DNA from 3 places in the Paenibacillus sp. NPDC093718 genome. Region 2 is predicted to be linked to each of the others. Evidence: riboswitches for the same ligand, from Rfam matches in the RefSeq annotation. Region 2 holds a riboswitch; each other region holds the start of a gene.
What was found. A riboswitch is a leader RNA that binds a small molecule or an ion and turns the genes downstream of it on or off. The one in region 2 is predicted to bind ZMP and ZTP.
Positions count from the first base shown of each region.

Region 1: linked by a shared signal. The riboswitch ahead of purT (phosphoribosylglycinamide formyltransferase 2) and the one ahead of rpiB (ribose 5-phosphate isomerase B) in region 2 are both predicted to bind ZMP and ZTP.
Region 3: linked by a shared signal. The riboswitch ahead of ACQKPA_RS00725 (bifunctional 5,10-methylenetetrahydrofolate dehydrogenase/5,10-methenyltetrahydrofolate cyclohydrolase) and the one ahead of rpiB (ribose 5-phosphate isomerase B) in region 2 are both predicted to bind ZMP and ZTP.

Region 1 covers NZ_JBNNUS010000014.1:131,481-136,838, reverse strand. The annotation lists gene ACQKPA_RS29930 (YdcF family protein) at 179-811, shown strand; gene ACQKPA_RS29925 (hypothetical protein) at 842-1,111, opposite strand; gene ACQKPA_RS29920 (ATP-binding protein) at 1,138-2,586, opposite strand; ZMP/ZTP riboswitch at 2,840-2,920, shown strand; gene purT (phosphoribosylglycinamide formyltransferase 2) at 3,017-4,177, shown strand; gene ACQKPA_RS29910 (MATE family efflux transporter) at 4,487-5,358, shown strand, end outside.
Region 2 covers NZ_JBNNUS010000004.1:158,635-163,992, forward strand. The annotation lists gene wecB (non-hydrolyzing UDP-N-acetylglucosamine 2-epimerase) at 1-232, opposite strand, end outside; gene upp (uracil phosphoribosyltransferase) at 298-927, opposite strand; gene glyA (serine hydroxymethyltransferase) at 1,272-2,522, opposite strand; gene ACQKPA_RS13655 (TIGR01440 family protein) at 2,613-3,197, opposite strand; gene rpiB (ribose 5-phosphate isomerase B) at 3,279-3,743, opposite strand; ZMP/ZTP riboswitch at 3,858-3,939, opposite strand; gene ACQKPA_RS13665 (low molecular weight protein arginine phosphatase) at 4,031-4,618, opposite strand; gene ACQKPA_RS13670 (manganese efflux pump MntP family protein) at 4,672-5,235, opposite strand; gene ACQKPA_RS13675 (L-threonylcarbamoyladenylate synthase) at 5,316-5,358, opposite strand, start outside.
Region 3 covers NZ_JBNNUS010000001.1:144,774-150,131, forward strand. The annotation lists gene ACQKPA_RS00715 (glycoside hydrolase family 32 protein) at 1-430, opposite strand, end outside; gene ACQKPA_RS00720 (LacI family DNA-binding transcriptional regulator) at 610-1,602, opposite strand; gene ACQKPA_RS00725 (bifunctional 5,10-methylenetetrahydrofolate dehydrogenase/5,10-methenyltetrahydrofolate cyclohydrolase) at 1,899-2,747, opposite strand; ZMP/ZTP riboswitch at 2,812-2,891, opposite strand; gene ACQKPA_RS00730 (permease) at 3,049-4,059, shown strand; gene ACQKPA_RS00735 (TIGR03943 family putative permease subunit) at 4,157-5,134, shown strand; gene ACQKPA_RS00740 (CobW family GTP-binding protein) at 5,131-5,358, shown strand, end outside.

The sequences.
Region 1 (5,358 bases), on a different contig from region 2:
GATGCGGATTAAACGGTAGATTCGAATTCATGTTATCATCGGTAGAGCCAGAATGAATAACGGTGGTTAACAGCAAAGTAAGCCTGACGCTCTCAATAAGGGAGCAGCAGGCTTTTTTGCTGAACATGATAGAATGGATACTGAAGGTAGATTTAAGATTTGGCGCTGGGGGTGCAGCATGACACGAAATATGCCGGCAAGGGAAGCTCGGGGCAGAAGAAAGCGTACCATGATTCATGTGTTGGCGGGATTCATTGGAATCCTCCTAATTTATACGCTATATGTGGGCATCACCATATGGAATTATGCGCAAAGAACAGCAAATATCCCGTCTGATGCCGCCATAGTGCTGGGGGCTGCTGTATGGGAAGGGGAGCCATCGCCTGTTTTTCAGGGACGCATCGATCATGCACTATGGCTGTATGACCGGCAGTACGTAGACAAGCTGATATTTACAGGGGGACGCAGTTCGGAGGATGAACTTGCCGAATCGGAAGTTGCCAGGCAGTATGCCATCGAGCACGATATTCCAGAGAGTGACATCCTTGTCGAGACGGCTTCAACGATCACCGAGCAGAATCTGCACTTTGCCAATAAGGTAGGAGATTCAGCAGGGTTGTCCTCTTACCTCATTGTAAGTGACCCGCTGCATATGAAGCGGGCGATGATGATGGCTCAAGATATGGGATTGGAAGCCAATCCTTCACCCGCAGCCCGGAGTGCATATCAGAGCCTGAGAAGCAAAGTTCCTTTTTTAATCAGAGAAGTCTTTTATTACATCGGTTATCAACTGGCTGCACCATTCCGATAAAGGATCCGCGCAGAGGAAGGCCGTGTCCTATTACAGATTCTTGAGATCGTTCGCAAGCATCTGATGACTCTCCTTATCGGTTACCTTATCAAGATACCTTGTCGCTTTTTCTTTGGACAAGAGAGCTTGCTCCTTGTTTCCCAGGAGCAGATAGGCTCGGGCTTCCGCTTCATACCCGTAACCTATATAGAATGGCTCGAGGCTTACCGATGATCCGACAATGTTCTCCAAGATGTCCCATACTTGATTGAAGCAGTCCATCGCAAATTGTTTATGTGTTTTTGGTTCCTGATTGTCCATGCCTTTTCCTCCGTTATATGTATGCGTTATAAAGCCGGTAAATGGATCGTAAAGGTTGTCCCATGATCGGGTATGCTCTCGACGTTCATCGTACCGCCATGATTATGAATAATGTTCTTGGTAATCATCAGTCCGAGTCCCGTCCCGGTGTCTTTGGTCGTAACAAAGGGCTGTCCCAGGGATTGGATTTGCTCCTGCGTCATTCCAATCCCTTCGTCCTGCACGATGATTTGAACCTCTTGAGCGTTGTGCAAAATGTCCAGGGTAATGGTTCCGCCTTGATTCATCGCTTCCATTGCGTTTTTCAGCAGATTGATGAACACTTGCTTGAGCTGGTTTACTTCACCCTGGACGAAGACGGGTGCCATCGGATAATGAGGGATGATCTCGATATTTTTGAGGGCTGCTTGAACCTTCATAAGCGTAATGATCTGTTCCATAATGGCAGACACGTCGATGGGTCCGCTGACATGAACGCTCTGCGGTTTCGAGAGCACCAGGAGTTCATTGACTATGAGCTCGATGCGTTTGAGTTCCGATTCAATGATTTCAAAATAGAGCTCGTTGCTGCGTTCCGCAGATCGCAGCAATTTTACGAATCCGTTAATCGAAGTTAAGGGATTTCGAATTTCATGGGCAATGCCGGCGGCCAACTGGCCGGCGGTGGTCAGCTTCTCGGATTGCATCACACGATTCTCTTCCATCAGCTGCTCTGTGATGTCTTTGAAAATCCCGACCGCCGCTTTCTCGCCTTCATAATTGATGATTAACGTGAACCCGGCGACCATCTTCTTTTGTCCGTCCAGACAGCGTATTAGATAATTGAAGCTTCCGAGCTCTCCATTCCCACTCTCGGTGTACCTTGCCCTTCGCAGGCTAAGCTCGTTATGGCACGATTCGTCGACGATCACATCTGTTGAAATCCCCAAGACGTCTTGGGGATGCGCAGCGTTAACAAGTCTGAGCGCCGCAGGATTAACATAGTGGATAATGCTTTTTTTTGTTATGAGTACGGAGAGTGGAAGTCCTTCCAGCAGCTGCAGAAACGAATTTTCCTTCTCGTTCAGCTTCTGTTCCTTCAGCTCAAGCTGCTTCATGAGTTGTCTCAGCAAGGTTCGATCTTCAAACTGTACCAAGTAGCCACCGCGACTCTGCTTCAGCTCCTGCTTAACGCTGATACGTACACTGAGGTATATTTCACGATCGGATGGATGGTGGTAAATATATTCAAACTGGGTGATGGATTGCTGATGATCCTGTGCAGCACTCGCGTTCCGAACCACTTGATTCAATAAGGCGCGGATGCTGTTATCTTCTTGTGGCGCCCCGGCAGTTAACTCCTGCTGCGAATATCCCAATAGTTCACTTAGTGCCGAATTGACCTTAAGAATCGAACCATCAAGCGATATCATTGCCATTCCGAATACGGCTTGTTCAAAGGCAAAATCAGGATTAGAGTTGGAGTAAGGCAGCACTGCAAGTCTCCTTTCAAATTTCTGACAGGAATGAATTTATCCATATTATATGTTGGTCCATATCATTCATCAATCCTTTAAAGCGATAGATCTTTAACGAAACTTCTCGTTTTGGCGATAAATCCACCCCAAGAAGTGGCTTTCACAATCGTTGAAGGATGCAATCGATATGCTGAAGTCTAAATTCTAATGTGGCCTTACGGTGATATTGCAATTAACGGGAAGATTCAGTATGATTTATATAACAATGTATAGGTTTATGTGTGACTGGCGTAGCATGGGGGACCATGAGGGAGCACATAGGTGACGACGGCCGTACGCCTGGGCAGAGGTAAGGGAAGCTTATTTCCCTTACCTCTTTATTATTATTATTATTATTATTTTCTGCTTCTATAAATCTCTGAAACTACGAAAAGGGGATACGACAACGATGTTAAAAACGAAGAAAATATTGCTGCTAGGATCGGGAGAACTGGGAAAAGAAGTCGTGATTGAGGCGCAGAGACTGGGTGTTGAAACCGTAGCCGTCGATCGTTATGCCGATGCTCCTGCCATGCATGTTGCCGATCACAGCCATGTCATCGATATGCTGGATGGGGAAAAATTACGCGCAATCATTGAGCAGGAGAAGCCGGACCTGATCGTACCTGAAATCGAGGCTCTTGCTACTTCGGAGCTAGTTAAGCTGGAGGAAGAGGGGTACCGGGTTATTCCTACGGCCAGAGCTGCGAAGCTGACGATGGATCGTGAAGGGATTCGCCGGTTAGCTTCCGAGGGGTTGGGGCTGCCTACTGCGGGCTATCGATTTGCCGATACTTATGAGGAATTTAAACAAGCTGTCCTGGACATGGGCTTTCCGTGCGTGATTAAACCTCTGATGAGTTCCTCGGGCAAAGGCCAGAGTGTATGCCGTTCCGAAGGGGATATCGAGTCCTGCTGGAACATCGCCATGGAAGGCGGCCGCGTGCAGAACGGCAGAGTGATCATTGAGGAATTCATTACGTTCCAGTCGGAGATCACGCTTCTGACTGTTCGCTCTGTCAATGGAACAAGCTTCTGTGCGCCAATCGGACATATTCAGGAGAGCGGGGACTATATCGAATCCTGGCAGCCGCACAACATGTCCGAAGAGCAAATGGAAGAAGCTAAATATATTGCAAGGACGATTACCGACGAACTTGGCGGTTATGGATTGTTTGGTGTGGAATTGTTCCTGGCTGCGGATAAAGTGTATTTTAGCGAGGTGTCTCCGCGACCGCATGATACCGGCTTGGTTACGCTGGTCACGCAAAATTTATCTGAATTCGCGCTTCACGTCCGTGCCATTCTTGGGTTTCCGATCCCGGAGATCGAATTGATAACGCCGGGAGCCAGCCGTCCGCTGAAAGCGGCGCGAGAGCTGGAGAACTACACAATTACCGGTGCCGAGCAGGCATTGGCTGTTCCAAATACGCAGCTGCGTATTTTTGGGAAACCGGTCACCAAGGTCGGAAGACGAGTCGCAGTTGCGTTGTCAACCGCCGGCGCAGTGGAGGAAGCACGTTCGCGTGCGAAGCAGGCTTTGGATAAGCTTGCTGTTGAAGAAGCATAATCATTCCCCGATTTCTTAGGGTGGTGATTCCAAAAAGGTCAACCGATTACCGGTTGATCTTTTTTATTGAAGTTATTTCGCGGATTAGATTCGGAGATGAATTTTTCTGATTCTCATGGTTTGTTTTCGTTATGGTTTTGATGATAAATATGCAGAAATTTATGTTCTTTCATGATAAGATACACAAGAATACAAACGACCCTCACCCATTATAATGTTCTCAAGGTGCTGCTCTATAGGCACAGTTTATAGCATTATATTATCAATAAATATATAGAGGAACGTTTATGACGGCATAGGAGAATCTACATGAGAGACATGACGCAAGGAAGTCCGATCAAGCTGATCATCATGTTTACGATCCCGCTTTTGATCGGAAATATTTTTCAACAATTTTATAATATGGCGGATACCCTGATTGTGGGGCGCACCATTGGTGTGAACGCACTTGCGGCCGTTGGCTCGACGGGCAGTATTTTGTTTTTTGTCATTGGCTTTGCCCAAGGCTTGACGGCAGGTTTATCCATCATAACGGCGCAGCGTTTTGGCGCCAAGGATATCGCGGGCGTTCGCAAAAGCGTGGGAACGAGTATATGGATTAGCCTTGTATTCACAGTTTTTCTGACCATTGTTAGTGTCATATTCACGAGACCTGTCCTCGTCATGATGAACACGCCGGCAGAAATCTTGGATGATGCTTATTCGTATTTAATCGTCATTAATTGGGGTGTTGGCGCAGCCGTCCTGTTCAACCTGCTGGCGAACTTGCTCAGAGCGCTTGGGGACAGCCGGACGCCGCTTCTATTCTTGGTGGTCGCAAGCATTCTGAATATCGTACTCGATCTGTTATTTATTCTTGTATTCAAGATGGGAGTAGCCGGAGCAGGGCTTGCCACGGTGGTATCGCAGCTGTTCTCCTGCCTGCTCTGCTTGTTATACATTCATAAAAAGGTTCCGCTTCTGCAGTTCAAGAATGCTGATTGGTCCATCGATTGGACATTTATACGCCGGCATATGTGGGTCGGTTTCCCGATGGGCTTCCAAGCCTCCATCATTGCAATCGGTGCCATCATTCTTCAGATTACGCTTAACGGTCTTGGGGCAACAGCCGTAGCCGCATATACTGCGGCTCAGAAGATTGACATGCTCGCTACGCAGCCCATGAGTTCCTTTGGCATTAC
Region 2 (5,358 bases):
CGCGCACGGTGATCTCGTTGAGCGTCTGACGGTCCTTCATGACATCCAAATCATAATCCGGAACAATCTTGAACACATCCAGCACCTGATCCAGCATTTGCCGATGCTGCGCAGTAACACAAACGACCGATTCGATATGCTCTGGGTGACGTTGAAGCTCTAGAATTAGCGGCGCCATCTTGATTGCTTCGGGGCGGACCCCAAATATCGTCATCACTTTCACTTTTGACATGTTTGAAAATACCCCTCTTTGCTTGTTTTCAAATATTCAAGACGTACGAGTGACTGGCTTGGCTCTTATTTCGTGCCGTACAGCCGATCCCCTGCATCACCAAGGCCCGGTACGATGTAACCATGGTCGTTAAGACCCTCATCGAGAGCAGCAACATAAATGTCCACGTCCGGGTGGGCATCATGGACAGCTTTCACACCTTCCGGTGCAGCCACGAGGTTCATCATCTTGATCTGGGTACAGCCGCGTTTCTTCAGCACGTCGATAGCAGCGATAGCGGATCCGCCCGTTGCGAGCATCGGATCAATGACGATCAATTCCCGTTCCGTTACATCGGTTGGAAGCTTCGTATAATATTCAACAGGCTGAAGCGTTTCGGGGTCACGGAACAATCCGACATGCCCTACCTTTGCCGCTGGAAGCAGCTTGACAACTCCGTCCAGCATGCCCAGACCGGCGCGAAGGATCGGAACCAAGCCGAGCATGCGGCCGGAAATGACTTTCCCTTGGGTTTCAGCGACCGGCGTCTGCACGGATATCGATTCAAGAGGAACCTCTCGCGTAATTTCATAAGCCATCAAAGTCGCGACTTCGTCTACCAATTCGCGAAAGTCTTTTGTGTTAGTCCGCATATCGCGGATAAATGTAAGTTTGTGTTGAATCAACGGGTGATCACAAATCACCAATTTTCCCATGTCTGGTCCCTCCGGTTTGAGTACAAATGTTATTTCAATATGGGCGTTAAATATTTGTGAGCTCCATAAATCCTGTCTATTATATCATTCCCTCTAGTCAATTGACACCTGCACGGGTCATGTTTTATTCCATGAGTTTTTGACCTTATAACGGAATCGGATCTTCTTCTGCCCTGAACCTAGGTTTTCCATTCTCGCCTATATTGATGCTAACCGCGAAAGGGCCTGACTGGGAAAATGAGAGCATAGCAATCTGGCCAGAATGTTCATAGCTCCTAAAAGGACCCCACCTGCATCAGGCGGGGTCCTCTTATCATAGGCTTCTTATGCGAAGGAAACTGTGATTAATATTTCATTTCAGCATAGAGAGGATATTGATCTGTAAGCTCAGCCACCAAACGGCCTGCTTTTTCAAGCGTTGCCTCGTCTTTCGGCTGCTTCAAAGTCATGGCAATAATTTTCGCGATGGTAACCATCGCTTGCTCATCCATACCGCGGGAAGTAACCGCAGGGGTACCAATACGGATACCGCTCGTTACGAACGGGCTGGTCGGATCAAACGGGATGGCATTCTTGTTCACGGTAATTCCGATGGAGTCCAGAACTTTCTCCGCGTCTTTGCCGGTGATGTCCAGATTACGGGTATCCACCAGCATCAGGTGGTTATCAGTTCCGCCGGAAACGATGTTCAGGCCTTCCTCGATCAGGGTATCGGCCAGCACTTTCGCGTTCTTCACGACATTCTCTGCATACGTCTTGAAAGACGGATCCAAGGCTTCGCCAAGCGCAACGGCTTTGGAAGCAATCACATGCATGAGCGGGCCGCCTTGGGAGCCGGGGAATACCGCTTTATCAATCGCTTGCGCCCAAGCCTTTTTGCACAGAATCATACCGCCGCGAGGTCCGCGAAGGGTCTTATGCGTCGTTGTCGTTACAAAATGGGCATGCGGAACCGGATTCGGATGAAGACCAGCCGCAACAAGTCCCGCAATATGAGCCATGTCAACCATGAACAACGCGCCTACGTCGTTGGCGATGGCTGCAAGCTTTTCAAAATCAATAATGCGAGGATAGGCACTTGCACCCGCCACGATCAGACGAGGGCGATGCTTGAATGCCGCTTTGCGGACTTCGTCGTAATCGATCAGGAACGTGTCTTCTTGCACGCCGTAGGCAACGAAATTGTACAGAAGACCGGAAGCGTTAACCGGGCTTCCGTGAGTCAAATGGCCGCCATGGGCCAGGTTCATGCCGAGCACGGTATCTCCAGGCTTCAGGGCTGCCAAATATACCGCCATGTTCGCTTGGGCACCGGAGTGAGGCTGAACGTTGGCATGCTCGGCTCCGAACAATTCTTTGGCGCGGTCACGGGCGATATCTTCCACGATATCCACACGCTCACAGCCACCGTAATAGCGTTTGCCAGGGTAGCCTTCCGCATATTTATTCGTCAGCACCGTCCCCATTGCTTCCATAACCGCTTCGCTGACAATATTCTCAGAGGCAATCAGCTCAATGTTGCTGCGTTGACGCTTCAGCTCCAAATCCATCGCTTCCAATACAGCCGGGTCACTCTTCCGCAAATGTTCCATCATGTTCATATCCTCCCATAATCAATCGTTATTTTTTCTTGCAAACTTAAAACTACAAGTAATCATCATTAAAAAAGCGAGTTCTCATTCGAATCAATCGCACAACGTGGAATCATCCGTCTGCTCAAGCCGGTACACCGCACGCTCTCCGCCAATCAGCTTCGGGCGGGTATATGCCGCAGTTACGCGCGCCTCCCCGATATAACGCTCGGTCGGCCGGAACGGAACCGCCACTCTCCGCAAATGCATGCCGATCAGCGTCTCGCCGATATCGACACCCGCATGGGCTTCAATCGATTCCGCAAGGCAGGGCTCCTTCATGCGGCGGTAAGCTGCGGAAGCCATCGACCCGCCCGCACCCGGAATGGGAACTGCCGCCACTTCCGTCAAGCCCAGCCGCTCGAGCAGCTCGCGTTCCATGACAAGCGCACGGTTCAGATGCTCACAGCATTGATAGACCACCGCGAAACCGAATTCCGTTTGAACCTCGGCAATGCCCTGAAGGAGCTGCTGAGCCGTTTCAAGAGCGCCGCCTGTACCGATCCGGCGTCCGACCACTTCACTGGTGCTGGCTCCGATGACCAGCACTTTACCCGGGCCTAAGACGGCCGCTTCGGCCAGTTCGCGGACAATACGCGCTGTCTGTTCGTTCAAGGAAACCTTGGAGATATCCGTCATGTCACAGTCCTCCCGATGATTTTTTCACAGAAGATGCTTCAATCCCATATCACGATAGCCGCAGCTGTATTACGCGTTCACTTATCGCGATACATTCTTCAGGTAACGCTCCTCTATGGCCTTGATCTTGTTCACGCGGCCGACATGGCGCTCGCCATGACTGAAATCCGTAGTCAGCCATGCGCTGACGATTTCGGCAGCAAGTCCAGGACCGACGACACGCTCACCGAGCGCAATCACGTTGCTGTCGTTATGCTCGCGCGTCGCTTTGGCCGAGAACACATCATGTGTCAAAGCGCAGCGAATGCCCGGCACCTTATTGGCCGCAATACTCATGCCGATCCCCGTACCGCAGATCAGAATGCCGCGGTCCGCTTCACCCGAGACGACCTTCTCGCACACCGGAAGGGCATAATCGGGATAATCCACGGAATCGGAACAGCCGCAGCCCAGATCCTCCACCTCGTGGCCAAGACCCCGAATGACTTCCACGATCTCCTCTTTCAGACGAATGCCGGCATGATCCGTACCCAATGCAATTTTCATCTATGAAAAACCCCCTCGTATGTTCGCTTTTGCGTTTTAGCTTGTTTCATTATAACCCAAATCGGGCGCAAAAGACGAAAAAAGAGCAGTCGGCGCACGTATTGTGCTCCAAATGCTCTTTGCCCAGGCGACCGGCCGTATATTCCGATGCTCCATCGTGGTTTCATCCACTTCGTCGCCAGTTACACCGGATCATTTGTTTTTCACCTTCATCTTAAAGCAATACCATGCGAAAGGCAAGTGGCTTTTTAGCCCAATGGCAGGCTTCATATCTCTAAAGGCAAGGCTTAGTTATGCCGATCCGCTTCCAGCTTGTCCAAAAGACGGAACAACGCCGTCCGTATCTCTGCGGCCGTGGCTTCATATTCCTCCCGCGAGCCCCCGAAAGGATCGGAGATATCGAAGCTTGGGATGCGCTGACGCAGCTCGATCAGACGCTCTCGGTCACGGTCGCTGACATCGCGGCCCAGAGATCTGGCCAGCTCAAGCGCGGCATACAGACTATCCTGCTCCCGCAGATCCTCCAGCACCCGGCGGTCATCCTCAACAAACTCTTTCAGCGTGTGCATCTTGTCTGCGGCGTGCGGGAACTGCCTTATAGCATACTGCTTATGCGACTGGGTCAGCGTCAGAATCAGGTCTGCCCACTCCACCAGGTTCGCGGTCAACGGTTTGGACACCAAGTGTTCCTGGATATCCTGGTCTCGCAGTATGGATTCCGCATGATGGGACATCGGCATTCCATCCACGGCCGAGACACCGGCGGACTTCGTTTCCAACGGGACGCCCCGTTGTTTGGCAAGCTTGCGCAGCATGCCTTCAGCCATCGGACTGCGGCAGGTATTTCCCGTGCAGACAAACAATATATTTTTCACGGTCCCATTCCTCCCGTTCGTAGGTCTTTGGGGTTATTGTAACAAATATTGCGTCAAAAGATAAACATGATGCCAAAGATGACCAAAATCAGTCCGCCCAGCATTTCACCGTACTCCCCCAGCTTATTGCTTACCTGACGGCCAAGCAGCAAACCGAGAATGGACAGCAAACCGCCCACGACCCCGAAGGAAATTACGATTAACAGCACATCATCCACAAACATTCCGAGCGAAACGCCTACCGAGAAGGAGTCGATGCTGACGCTAAGCGAAAACAGCAGCATGCCTAAAAATGCGGTAGGATGGATTCGCTGTCCCTCTCCGCCCCGCAGGGCGTTATACATCATATGCCCGCCCAGTAAAAGCAGCAGCCCGCCAGCAGCAAGCCCTGTGACGTGGCCCAGTAACATGCCAACATAGCGGCCGGCAAATAAGCCCAGCAGCGGCATCAGCATGTGAAACAACGCGATCATGAAGCTGATGCCCAGCATATGGCCTAAGCGCATACCGCCTCTCATTCCAACTCCGATTCCAAGCGAAAATGCGTCTAACCCGAGTGCAACCGCCATCAGCAGAATCGCCGCAAGCTGTCCCGATTGGACAGACGCCTCCAGCATGCCCATTCCCCCAAGTCCCATGGTCTTGTACACCATATGCGGACAAGGGGTAAATGATGCCAAAAGCCTTCAGCCGCAGCTCAATTCACGTCGATGATGTGGTGTCCCGCGGCCTTCAGCAGC
Region 3 (5,358 bases), on a different contig from region 2:
ATCCATCGCGATTCATCACGGCCATGCATTGATAAGATTGCCTGTTCCATTCCTCATCCCGGGCATTTCCGGTATACATCAGATACAGTTTGTCGTCTTTCACGATTCCGCTGCCCGAATAAGCGCCATAAGCATCCTGCGGGTGGCCAGGTTCAATGGCGATGCCTTGGTTTTTCCAATGCACCAGGTCTTTCGAGGATGTATGGTACCAGTATTTCAAGCCGTGATACGTACCCAGCGGAAACCATTGATAAAATAAGTGATACTCCCCGTTATAATAAGAAAACCCGTTAGGGTCATTCAGCAAGCCCATGATGGGCTGTATGTGAAACCTCTGCCTCCATTCGCTTAATTTCACTTTCTCCTTTAAGGAGGAAAGCTCTTCGGGAGAAGCCTGATCCAGGCGTCGGTATTTCAGTTCTCTGTCCATATCTCTTCTCCTTATAAATGGGCTTACTAAAAAATCAAACTGATCATGCTATGCGTGAACATCTGCCTAATCCACCTGTAGTGGAACCGGTTCCAATCAGGAGTAAAAATAATGAACTCAGCTCCAATACCTATCAAAGGCAGTATTGGAACCGGTTCCGTTTTTTCAGTATAGAATACCTATTTTAGATTGTCAACGCTTTCCCGATGAATCATATCGCAACTCATGACCGTCAGGATATTCACAGGCTCGTCGTTGACCAGCTTCATTATATGCTGAGCGGCGAGATGGCCCGCTTGGGAATATCCATATTTAACCGTTGTCAATCCAGGATGAATCACCTCGGTTACGTCGTATCCGCCAAATCCGGTGACGGAGAGTTCGTTAGGAATTTGAATGCCCTTCATATTAGCCGCTTTCATAACGCCTAACGCGATGTTGTCAGTAGCGCAGACCACGGCAGTTGGCAGCGTTCGGTTCGACTCAAAAATGGACCATGCGGTCTTTACACCATCCGACATCTTAAATCCGCTCTCATAGAGATCCGCTTCCGCCTCACTATCCTCGCTTACTGCTTTCAGAAACCCTTCCTTCCGCTGAACTCCGACAGCAACGTCTTGTTCCGTCACCCCGATATAGGCAATATGGCGATGTCCCTTGGACAGCACATATCGGCCCATGTCATAGCCTGCGGCATAGTCGTTATAAATCATGCTGTGAACATCCTTATGCTGCTGTCCTAACAGGATGACAGGGATGCCGATCTCTTTAATCGCGGCAAGATGGGTTTCCGTCACTTGAGTGGCAAATAAAATAATGCCAGATATTTTTTGCCTAGCGAGATCATACAGCGCTTCAATCTCCCTGGATAAGTCCTGGCTTGCATTGATTATGAGAAGCTGATAACCGTGTTTCCTTAATTCTTCATCCATGCCGGCAACGGTCTGCGATGCTGAGAATGAATCCAGACGCGGTACAATGGTGCCGATCATGCTGGTTTTCTTCGCTTTCAAGCTCTGTGCAAACGAATTCGGAATATAGCCGGTTTCCTGAATGACCAGCTCAATTTTTTGGCGTGTTACATTGCTGACGGAACCTCCGTTTAAGAAACGGGAGACCGTGCTTTTGGCAACTCCGGCTTTTTTGGCAATATCTGCAATCGTGTTCTTCATTCGGTGCTCCCGGGAGCCGCTTGCGGCGCTGCAACGAACAGATTGTCCTCCACAGCTCCTAGTTGGGCAGCACAATTGATCATGTTTCGTTTGTGCATGAATCTCTCCCCTTCGTTTTCGCTTTTTCCTAACTATACCATGACGTCCAGGGATCCGTGAAATGGAGACTCCAAGCCTATCATTGCATGAGCCATATCTTTTCCATGTTCCAGACTCTTACTAGAAATGAAACGATTCGAAGGGGATTCTTCATGGGCGCACCCTTAATTCATATGCAAATGGTCTATGGCTTTCCTTTAGGCTTGCACGGTTCGCTCGGCCGATTCGACGGTATGCTTCAGCAATGTAGCAATCGTAACGGGGCCGACACCAGCCGGTACCGGTGTAATCGCAGATGCCACCTTCGCGCAGGCTTCATAATCGCAGTCGCCGATATTCCCTTTATTGTAGCCGGCATCCAATACAACGGCTCCCGGCTTAATCCAGTGCCCTTGAATGAAATTAGGCTTGCCTACGGCCGCAACCACGATATCCGCCTGGGACACAAGCTCCCCGAGGTTCTTGGTTCTCGAGTGGCAGATCGTAACGGTAGCATTGCGATTGAGCAGCATCATCGATACCGGCTTACCCAGAATCGGACTGCGTCCGACCACCACGGCATGCTTCCCTTCGATCGGCAGATCATAATAATCCATAATCGCAATAATCGCGGCAGGCGTACAAGACGGATAATCGGCAAAACCAAACGCATTTTGCGAGAAACCGAGCGTGGTTACTCCATCCACATCTTTTTCAATGGCAATGGCATCAAAAGCCGCCCGTTCATCGATATGATGCGGCACCGGATGCTGCAGCAGAATACCGTGGACATTCGGATCCTCGTTCAGCTCTTGTATCGCGGCGATCAGCTCCTCAGTCGAGGTCGATGTCTCCAGCACCACTTTCTTGGATATGATGCCAAGCCGCTCGCAAGCATTTCCCTTCATCCGCACATAGGTCGCCGAAGCTGGATCATCGCCAACTAGAATCGTTGCCAAACAAGGCGTTATCCCGTGCTGCTTCAATTCCTGTACCTTCACCGCCAGCTTTGCCTTAATATCATCGGATACCTTTTTTCCATCCAAAATTACGGGTTCCTTACTCATGCTAATCCGCTCCTTCGCCATTGTATTAAAAACATAAAGAGGCAAGGCGACTAATCGTCTCCTTACCTCTTGCCCAGGCGTACGGCATATGATCCTATGTGCTCCCTCTTGGTACCCCAAGCTACGCCAGTAACACACAGATAACTTTTTTTAAATATACCACGACTTTGGACTTCGCGCTACCGTTCATGAAGTTGACGTATCAAATCGTAATCTTTTTGATTAATTTGCAAGAATCTAGTATGTTGCCGATGGTACAAGCATAGAATGTCCTAAGAACAATTCGCTCCAGGAGGCCCGAATGAAATATCCGGTAATCTTCAAAATGCTGCCCTTCATGATTCCGCTTGTCTTCGTGATACCGGTCTTGACGATATGGCTGCAGAACGATTCAAGTCTAATATCAAGCCGTGACATACAGCAGGTAAAAACGGTTTTTACGGGCATTTTCCTTGAGGCGCTTCCTTTTGTGCTGCTTGGGGTGCTAATTTCGTCCCTCTTACAAATGTTTGTTAAAGAACAGTGGGTGCGTCGGATCACGCCCAAAAATCCGGTCATCGGCGTCCTGTTCGCTTCCATGTTGGGGATCGTGTTTCCCATCTGTGAATGCGGGATGATTCCGGTCGTCCGAAGGCTGATGCTTAAGGGGATGCCTGCCTACATCGCTGTAACCTTTATTCTCAGCGGACCTATCCTGAACCCCATTGTGTTCGCTGCAACGATCATGGCCTTCCGTTCGCATCCCGAAGTAACGATCGGCCGGATGGGACTGGCTTTTGCAGTCGCGGTAACGGTAGGTTTGCTCGTCTATGTTTTTTCAAAAAACAACCCGCTCAAGCGTTCCTTACAAGAGTTTACCGAACAAGATTCCGCCATTGGTGAACGCAAGCTGCACGAGCATCCCAAAACTTGGAGAAGCCTGTTTGTCCACGCCGGAGACGAATTGATCGAAATGGGCAAATACCTGGTTCTTGGCGCATTCCTGACAGCCTGCATCCAATCCTTCATCCCTAGAGAAGAGCTGCTGGCATTGGGGAACGGTCCCACCGCTTCTTACCTGTTCATGATGGGGTTTGCTTTCATTCTGTCCCTTTGCTCGACTTCGGATGCCTTTGTGGCATCGGCGTTCACTCACACCTTTACCGTAGGTCCGCTCGTATCCTTCCTCGTGCTCGGCCCGATGCTGGATTTCAAAAGCTTGCTCATGCTGTCGGCTACCTTCAAGACCAAATTCGTAATTGGTTTAAGCCTGCTGGTGATGACGCTTGTCTTTATCGGCTCTGTAGCCGTCAACGCTCTTTTGGGTGGATAGCTGCCTAAGGATGAAAGATTGACGAAATACCAAACGAGATTACCGGGACCGTTTAGGATCATCAGGTATCCGCTTGAGATTGGAGGTGATTGGGAGGATGAAGTCCAGTTTGAGGATACGGATTCACTATACGCTCCGGTCGCTGCTTGTTGCGGCTCTCGCCGCTTATATCATGCATCTGAATGCTTCAGATTCGCTCGAATATTACCTAGCGCCTCATATGCAGACCCTGCTGCTTCTCTGCCCGGTTCCGTTGTTGTTCATTGCATTCGGGATGATGTGGCATTCCCTTGCGGGCGATTCCGGAGAGGTGTGTGATTGCGAGCACCCCCTGCCTACCGGCCTTGTCAAAAACGTAACGGTATACGGGTTATTCACAGTGCCGCTGCTGTTTGGCCTGCTCCTGCCGGACCAGGCCCTGGGCAGCGATATGGCAGCCAAAAAAGGAATGATCTACACCTATCCGAATCCCGATGTACGGCGTAAAACCGAAGACCGCAACACTTCCGCCTTTTCAGGCACAAATAAGCGATTACCCGGCATTGATCAAGGAGCAGCAGCAGACATCGCATTGAACGAACGATTCGTTGCCAAGGACATCTATAGTGTGGAGTTTGCAGAGCTTGCCAAGCGCTTATATACACTGCCCGTCATTAAGGTAGAACCGGACATTTTCTCAGAAACCGTCGGGGCTATGGATATGTACAAAGAGCATTTTCAAGGAAAAACCATCACGGTGCAAGGTTTCGTCTTCCGCGACGTACATATGAATGAGGATACCTTTGCCGTCAGCCGATTCCTCGTGATGTGCTGCACGGCAGACGCCGTACCGTTCGGGGTTCTTGTGCGCGGCACGAATGCTGCGTCGTTCACTAATGATACGTGGGTCCAGATTGATGGCACGATCCAGGTCGCCACCTTGAATGGTAAAGAGACTCTGCAAATTCAGGCGGAGCAGATTCAGCCGATCGAACAGCCGGCATCCCCTTACATTTTCACGAATCTGGACTCCGTCGCGGAGTTTGACGAGCTGTATTCGAATGATAACGAGACCAAGGAGGTAACAAATAAATGAACAAGATACCCGTTGTACTGATTAGCGGATTTTTGGGGAGCGGCAAAACCACGCTGCTGCTCAGACTGCTAGAATATGCCGCCAAGCGGCAGTGGAGAACCGCTGTGCTTATGAATGAGATGGGCGAACAAGATGTGGATGGCGATACGGTTTCCGGCCAAATCCCCGATCTTCCGATTGAGAAACTGCTCGACGGATGTATCTGCTGCACCAGGCGAGACGAG